DNA from 2 places in the Micromonospora sp. NPDC023633 genome. Region 1 is predicted to be linked to the other one. Evidence: riboswitches for the same ligand, from Rfam matches in the RefSeq annotation. Region 1 holds a riboswitch; the other holds the start of a gene.
The links. A riboswitch is a leader RNA that binds a small molecule or an ion and turns the genes downstream of it on or off. The one in region 1 is predicted to bind thiamine pyrophosphate.
Positions count from the first base shown of each region.

Region 1 (4,153 bases):
CAGGTAGGGGATCTCGGCGTCGTTGACCGGGTCCCGGGCGATCCGGTCGCTGTAGCGGCCGGTCACCTCGATCCAGGTGTCGTCGGCGAGCCGGTCGGGGGCGGCGCCGGTCAGGCCCAGCTTGACCGGCCGCCCGTCGGCGGCGCAGCAGGAGAGCACCATCCGGGCCAGCAGTGGCCGGCCGTCGGGGCCGGTGGTGACGAAGCCGGTCAGTTGGACCCGGCGGTCGCCGATCGAAGCGCCCCGGTCGAACAGCGCCCGGGAGGCGTAGTCGAGCACGGCCACCCGCACCGGGTCGCCGTCGGGCAGCGGCGGGTAGTCGGACGGCTGCTGGCGGGTGGAGACGGCGGTGCCGGCCTGGCCGGCCGCGTACGAGCCCAGGGCCGGCGGGGCGACCAGCAGCAGGCCCAGCACGGGCAGGATCAGCAGCCAGCCGACCCGCGGCTCGTGGTGGCCGTGGCCGTCGTGGTCGTGCGCGTCGTCGTGGTCTTGTGCGTCGTGCTGGTCGGCGGGCGTGCGCCGCAGGATGGGGCGCAGCTCGTACCAGAGGGTCATGACCGCGGCGGCCACCAGCAGCAGGCCGGCGGCGATCAGGAAGGGACGCAGCCCCTCCTTGACGTAGCGCAGGTGCAGGTCGGTGAGGCTGGCCCGGACCACCGCGCCACCGAGCAGCAGCAGGACGACCGCCTGCGCCTGCCGGTTCACAGCAGCACCGCCCCGGTCGCGACGGCCACCGCGACGGCCACCGCGAAGGTGGTCGGGGCGAACCGCAGCGCGAACCGCCGGCCGAAGACTCCGGCCTGCATCGAGATGAGCTTGAGGTCGACCATCGGCCCCACCACCAGGAAGACCAGTCGGGAGGTCAGCGAGAACTGCGACAGCGAGGCGGCGACGAAGGCGTCCGCCTCGGAGCAGAGCGAGAGCAGCACCGCGAGCCCGGCCAGCGCGAGCACCGAGAGCACGGGTTCGTCGGCGAGGGTCTGCAACCACCGCTCCGGCACCACGACGTTGATCGTGGCCGCCGCCGCCGCGCCGATCACCAGGAACCCGCCGGCGTGCGTGACGTCGTGCCGGACCGCCCCCCAGAACGCCCGCCCGCGCGAGCTGTCGTCCAGCTCCGGCCGGCGTGGCAGCCGGATCCAGTCGGCCCGGCCGAGGCGCAGCCACAGCCAGCCCATGACCATCGCGACGACCAGGCTCGCGACGGCCCGGCCGAGGACCATCGCCGGGTCGTCGGGGAAGGCCACCGCGGTGGCGGTGAGCACGATCGGGTTGATCGCCGGTGCGGCGAGCAGGAACGCCAGGGCGGCGGCGGGGGTGACCCCGCGCCGGATCAGCGAGCCGGCGATCGGCACCGCCCCGCACTCGCAGCCGGGCAGCACCACACCGGCCGCGCTGGCCACCGGGACCGCGAGCGCGGGGTGACGCGGCAGCGCCCGGGCCCAGAACGACCGGGGCACGAAGACCGCGATCACCGCGGAGAGCAGCACCCCGAAGACCAGGAACGGCACCGCCTGCACCATGACCGAGACGAAGACGGTGGTCCAGGTCTGCAACCGGGGCGCGGAGAGGGCGCCGGCGAGCGGCTCGCGGAAGACGATCAGCAGGATCAGCAGGCCGGCGAGCACCTCCACCGACCCGATCCGCCGGTCCGGGCGGCGGGGCGCCGCCGGCGTCTCCTCGCGTACGCCCGGGGCGGCCACGCCCACCGCGCCCGGGTGCGGCCCGTCCGGCGCGCGGCGGTCAGCCTCGGATGTCACGTGCGTGTCCCTCTGCCGGTTCTCCAGTGGCCGCCCGAGAGTACCGGGGCGGAATCTACCGCGTCGATCGAACGCGCTGGTGAGCTGCGGAAAGATCACTTTGCCCGATGATCTTCGAAGGTGTTAGCGTCGGCGCGACAACTTCACATCCGACAGGGGAGCGCACAGCGCTGAGAGTGCGGGCACCGCCCGCAGACCCTCGAACCTGATCTGGGTAATGCCAGCGCAGGGAGTTCGGTCGACCTCCAGCCGCGTCGACGTCCGGCACATCCGGGCGCGGCGTGCGTCTTCTCCTGGTTCTCGTTCGGGACTGGGAGCAATCATGCGAGACAACAACACCGCCACCCGGTGGCGTACGGTCGACGTCGTCGTCGCCGCGGTGATCGCGGTGGCCTTCGGCGTCATCTTCTGGGCCTGGGGCCTGCTGTGGCGGGCCGTCGACCCGGCGTTCGCGTTCTTCCCGGCCGGCCAGGCGATCATGTACGGCGTGTGGCTGGTCCCGGCCGTCCTCGGCGGCCTGGTGATCCGCAAGCCCGGCGCGGCGCTCTTCTGCGAGGCGGTGGCGGCCACGGTCTCCGCGCTGCTCGGCTCGGAGTGGGGCGGCGTCACCATCGTCCAGGGCCTGATCCAGGGGCTCGGCGCCGAGCTGGCCTTCGCCGCGTTCCGGTACCGCTCGTTCCGGCTGCCCACCGCGCTGCTCGCCGGCGCGCTGACCGGCCTCGGCGCGGCGCTGTTCGACTTCTTCGTCTGGAACAGCGAGTACGCCCTGGGCAGCTACCGGATCCCCTACGCCCTGCTCACCATCGTCAGCGCCACCGTCGTCGCCGGCGCCGGCGGCTGGGCCCTGACCCGCGCCCTGGCCACCACGGGCGCCCTGGACCGGTTCCCCGCCGCCCGCGACCGCGCCCCGATCTGACCCGCACCACGGAATCGGGGTCGATCATGAGGTTGACGGCGACGTGGATCTCCGTGGGCGCCGCCGACCTCATGATCGACGCCCGCGGGCGGGCCGGAAGGGGGGCGCGGTGGGAGCGGTGACGCTGCGGGGGTTCGGGTGGCGGCACGCCGGGCGGCGGGCGTGGGCCGTACGCGGGGTGGACCTGCGCGTCGAGGCCGGCGAGCGGGTGCTGCTGCTGGGACCCTCCGGGGCCGGCAAGAGCACCCTGCTCGCCGCGCTGGCCGGGCTGCTGCCCGAGGACTCGGGCGAGCAGGAGGGCACCGTCGAGATCGACGGGCTCGACCCCCGCAAGGGCCGGGAGCGGGTGGGCATCGTCTTCCAGGACCCGCAGACCCAGCTCGTGATGGCCCGCAGCGGCGACGACGTGGCGTTCGGGCTGGAGAACCGGGGGGTCCTCGCCGGGGAGATCTGGCCCCGCGTCGACGAGGCGCTGACCCGGGTCGGCTTCCCGTACCCCCGGGACCGCCCCACCGCCGCGCTCTCCGGCGGCGAGCAGCAACGGCTCGCCCTGGCCGGGGTGCTGGCGCTGCGGCCCGGGTTGCTGCTGCTCGACGAGCCGACCGCCAACCTCGACCCGACCGGCGCGGCGCTGATCCGGGCGGCGGTGGCCGGCGCGCTGGACGCCGACACCACGCTGATCCTGGTCGAGCACCGGGTCGCCGAGGCGCTGCCCCTGGTCGACCGCGTGGTCGTGCTCGAACCCGGTGGCGGCGTCCGCGCAGACGGCACGCCCGAGGCGGTCTTCGGCACGCACGGCGACGCGCTCGCCGCCGAGGGCGTCTGGGTGCCCGGCCGCCCGGTACCGCCCCGCCACGCGACCGCGCCGGCCGGCGACGTGCTGCTCACCGCCGACCGGCTCGCGCTGCCGCCCCGGCTGGCCGCCGTCGACCTGGCGGTACGCGCCGGCGAGGCGCTCGCCGTCCTCGGCCCCAACGGGGCCGGCAAGTCGACCCTCGCCCTGCTGCTCGGTGGCCTGCTCAAGCCCGGAGCCGGTCGGGTCGCGGCGAGGACGGCACTGGCCGGCGACGACGCCCGCACTCCCCCGCACCGCTGGCGCGCCCCGGCGCTGGCCCGCCGGATCGGCTCGGTCTTCCAGGACCCGGAGCACCAGTTCGTCACCAACACCGTCTTCGACGAGCTGGCGCTCGGCCCGCGCCGCACCGGCCAGCCCGAGGCGGCGGTCCGGTCCACGGTGGACGGGCTGCTGTCCCGGCTGCGGTTGACGAAGCTCGCGGCGGCGAACCCGTACACCCTCTCCGGCGGGGAGGCGCGGCGGCTGAGCGTGGCGACCGCCCTGGCCACCGCCCCCCGCCTGCTCGTCTGCGACGAACCGACCTTCGGCCAGGACCGGCGCACCTGGCTGGAGCTGGTGGACCTCTTCGCCGAGCTGCGCGACGCCGGGCACGGCCTGGTCGCCGTGACCCACGATGCGGAG
Region 1 is NZ_JBFABB010000025.1:5,100-9,252, forward strand. Features, by position in the region: gene AB0G13_RS10545 (TIGR03943 family protein) at 1-705, opposite strand, end outside; gene AB0G13_RS10550 (permease) at 702-1,703, opposite strand; TPP riboswitch at 1,905-2,010, shown strand; gene AB0G13_RS10555 (ECF transporter S component) at 2,083-2,676, shown strand; gene AB0G13_RS10560 (ABC transporter ATP-binding protein) at 2,786-4,153, shown strand, end outside.

Region 2 (4,153 bases), on a different contig from region 1:
GTGGAGACCCCGGAGCCGGTCTGGGACGTGGCGTGATCCCCGCCGACCTGGCCGACCGCCTCTGCGCGGTCGGCGGGGTCGTCGCCGTCGCCCTCGGCGGCAGCCGGGCCCGGGGCGAGCACCGGCCGGACTCCGACTGGGACCTCGGCCTCTACTACCGGGGCGAGCTGGACGTGCCGGGGCTGCGCGCCGTCGCCGCCTCGGTCGCCGACGAGGAGGTCGAGCTGACCCCGCCCGGCGGCTGGGGGCCGTGGGTCGACGGCGGCGGGTGGCTGCGCGTCGGCGGTACGGCGGTCGACTGGATCTACCGCGACCTCGACCGGGTGCACCGGATCTGGGCCGACTGCCGGGCCGGTCGCTACGAGGTCGGCGTGCAGGCCGGGCACCCGCTCGGGTTCTACTCGTCCGCCTACGCCGGCGAGGTGGCGCTCTGCCGGGTGCTCGGCGACCCGACCGGTGAGCTGACCGCGCTGCGGGAGGAGACCCGCGCGTACCCGCCGGCCCTGGCCGACGCCCTGACGGCCGGCGGGTGGGAGGCCCGGTTCCTGGTCGACGGCGCGGCCAAGGCGGTTGCGGCCGGTGACGGCGGGTACGTGGCCGGCTGCCTGTTCCGGGCGGTCGGCGTACTCGCCCAGGTGCTGCACGCCCGGGCCGGGCGGTGGCTGGTCAACGAGAAGGGCATGATCGCCGCCGCCGGGCGGCTGCCGGGCGCGCCACCCGACTTCGCCCGGCGGGCGCAGGGGCTGCTCGGGGCGGTCGGACACACGCCGGACGAGCTGGCCGGCACGCTCGCCGCCGCCCGGCGGCTCGTCGCCGACGTCCTGGACCGAGCCGACCTGGCGGCCCTCCACGAATGCGTGCCGGTCGATGGGATGGGGCGTGCCGGGCCGGGCGGCATAGGGTGGATCTCGTGACTGAGATGACCTACCGCCGGTTGGGCGACTCCGGGCTCGTGGTGTCCGTGGTCGGCATCGGCTGCAACAACTTCGGCCGCAAGCTCGACCTCGACGGCACCCGGGCGGTGGTCGCCGCCGCGCTCGACGCCGGAATCAACTTCTTCGACACCGCCGACATCTACGGCGAGCCGCAGGGCGGCTCCGAGGAGCTGCTGGGCCAGGCGCTCAAGGGCCGGCGCGACGACGTGGTGGTGGCCACCAAGTTCGGCATGGACATGAACGGCATGAACGGCCCCGACTTCGGCGCCCGGGGCGCGCGTCGCTACATCGCCCGGGCGGTCGAGGCGTCGCTGCGCCGACTCGGCACCGACCACATCGACCTGTACCAGATGCACGAGCCCGACCCGGGCACCCCGATCGACGAGACGCTCGCCGCGCTCGACGACCTCGTCCGCGCCGGCAAGGTCCGTTACCTGGGCAACTCCAACTTCGCCGGCTGGCAGATCGCGGACGCGGACTGGGTGGCGTCGTCGAACGGCCGGTCCAGGTTCATCAGCGCGCAGAACCACTACAGCCTGCTGGAGCGCGGCGTCGAGGCCGAGGTGGTGCCGGCGTGCGAGCGGTTCGGCCTCGGGCTGCTGCCGTTCTTCCCGCTGGCCAACGGGCTGCTCACCGGCAAGTACAAGCGGAACGAGGCCCCGCCGGCCGGCAGCCGCCTCGCCGGTGGCGGCCGGTACGCCCAGCGACTCGCCGCCGCCGACTGGGACACCATCGAGGCGATCGAGGCGTACGCCGCCGAGCGGGGCCTGTCGATGCTCCAGGTGGCGATCGGCGGGCTGGCCGCCCAGCCGGCGGTGACCTCGGTGATCGCCGGCGCCACCACGCCCGAGCAGGTACGCGCCAACGCGGAGGCGGGCACCTGGCAGCCCACCGACGAGGATCTCGACGCCCTGCGCGCCGTCCTCTGACACCCGCCCCCGCCCCCGGCACCGCAGCACTGCGGCACCGGGGGCGGTGCGCTGCGCGCGGCACCCACACCCGCGCCTGCGCGAGGTTCGGTGGAACGCCCTTCGGCGACGGCGGCGCTGCCCCGGAACGGCAGGAAGGCGAGCCGGGGCGGTACCCGGGTGGCGGAGGACATCCGGACAGCATGGCGTGACGGGACGGTCACGCGCCGCCCCGACCGTCGGGATCGGGCGGTCGGTGTGAAATCCGCATCCCGACCTTGGCGGATCCGGCGATCCGTCGTACGGTGACACCCGCAAGTGACCCACGGGAGCCCGGTACACCGGGCTGAGAGGGGGGCTGTGAGCCCCCGACCGTCGAACCTGATCCGGGTAATGCCGGCGCAGGGAGGAGTGTTGCCGTGCCGTCCCTCGGGCGACTGCATCTCATCACCGACACCCGACCCGGGCGGGATCCGCTCGCCGTGCTGCGGGCCGCCCTTCCGGTGGCCCGCGCGGAACTGGTCGTGCAGGTCCGGGTGACCGACGACGCCACCGACCGGGAGGCGTACGACCTGGCCCGCCGGGCGGTCGCGCTCTGCGCCCGGTACGACGCCACCTGCCTGGTGAACGACCGGCTGCACGTGGCGCTGGCGGTGGGTGCCGCTGGTGGGCACGTCGGCGCGGACGACCTGCCGGTCGGGGCGGCCCGCCGGGTGCTCGGCGCGACCGCCGTGCTCGGCGCCACCGCCCGCGAGCCGGGGACGGCCGCCGAGGCGGTCGCCGCCGGGGCCAGCTACCTGGGCGTGGGCCCCTGCCACGCCACCAGCACCAAGGCGGGGCTGCCGGCGCCGATCGGCCCGGCGGGGGTACGCGCCGTCGCCGACGCCGTGGACGTGCCGGTCGTCGCGATCGGCGGGGTGACCGCCGCCAGGGTTCCCGCGTTGGTGGCCGCGGGGGCGTACGGGGTGGCGGTGGTGGGGGCGCTCTCCGGGGCGGCCGACCCGGCCCGGGCGACGGCGGAGCTGCTGGGAGCGCTGGGGTGCTGACCCGACCGGACGTCGCCGTGGTGGGGGCGGGACCGGTCGGGCTGGCGATCGCCTGGCGCTGCGCGGCGCGCGGGCTCCGGGTCGTCGTGCACGACCCCGCCCCGGGCCGCGGCGCGTCCCACGTCGCCGCCGGGATGCTCGCCCCGGTCGCCGAGGCGTACTTCGGCGAGCACGAGTTGACCGGGCTGCTGACCGCCTCCGCCGCCCGCTGGCCGGCGTTCGCCGCCGAACTGACCGCCGCCAGCGGTGTCGACGTCGGCTACCGGACCGAGGGCACGCTGATGGTCGGGCTCACCGCCGACGACCTGGCCGAGGCGCGCCGGCTGTGGGCGTACCAGCAGGGGATCGGACTGCCGGTGACGCCGCTGCGCCCCTCGGCGCTGCGGGACCGCGAGCCGGCGCTGGCGCCCCGGGTGCGCGGCGGCGCGCTCGCCGCCACCGACCACCAGGTCGACCCGCGCCGGCTCGTGCCCGCGCTGCGCAGGGCCGCCGAGCGGGCCGGCGCCACTCTGGTCCCCGCCGCCGTGCGCGCCCTGTCCGACGTGGACGCCGGGGTCACGGTGGTCGCGGCCGGCTGCGGCGCGGCCGCCCTGACGGGGCTGCCGGTGCGGCCGGTGAAGGGGCAGGTGGTCCGGCTCCGCGCGCCCGGCGGCGGCGTGCCGGGCTTTCGGCACGTCATCCGGGGGTACGCCGACGGCGAGCACGTCTACCTCGTCCCCCGCGCGGACGGGGAGGTGGTGGTGGGCGCGACCGTCGAGGAGCGCTCCGACACCGACGTGTCCGCCGGGGCGGTGCTGCGCCTGCTCCGCGCCGCCGTCGACCTGCTGCCCGAGCTGGCCGGGTACGACCTGGTCGAGACCCTCGCCGGCCTGCGTCCCGGCACCCCCGACAACGCCCCCATCCTCGGCCCGCTGCCCGGCCGGCCTGGCGTGCTCGCCGCGACCGGACACCACCGGCACGGCATCGTGCTCACCCCGGTCACCGCCGACCTGATCGCCGACCTGGTCGGTACGGGTGTGGCGGACCCGATGCTCGCCCCCTTCACCCCGGCCCGCTTCGCGCCGGCCGCGCCCGCCGGGCCCACCGCCCGCCCGCCCTCATCCGAGGAGGAGCACACGTGGAACTGACGGTGAACGGCGCCGGGCGCAGCCTGCCCGGCGGCTCGACCGTGGCGGACCTGGTCCGCGCGGTCACCGACCAGCAGCGCGGCCTCGCCGTCGCGGTCAACGGGGAGGTGGTGCCGCGTACGGGCTGGCCGACGACC
Region 2 is NZ_JBFABB010000130.1:9,420-13,572, forward strand. Features, by position in the region: gene AB0G13_RS28860 (ATP-binding cassette domain-containing protein) at 1-36, shown strand, start outside; gene AB0G13_RS28865 (nucleotidyltransferase domain-containing protein) at 33-914, shown strand; gene AB0G13_RS28870 (aldo/keto reductase) at 902-1,864, shown strand; TPP riboswitch at 2,160-2,268, shown strand; gene thiE (thiamine phosphate synthase) at 2,263-2,889, shown strand; gene thiO (glycine oxidase ThiO) at 2,883-4,016, shown strand; gene thiS (sulfur carrier protein ThiS) at 4,007-4,153, shown strand, end outside.
Region 2: linked by a shared signal. The riboswitch ahead of thiE (thiamine phosphate synthase) and the one ahead of AB0G13_RS10555 (ECF transporter S component) in region 1 are both predicted to bind thiamine pyrophosphate.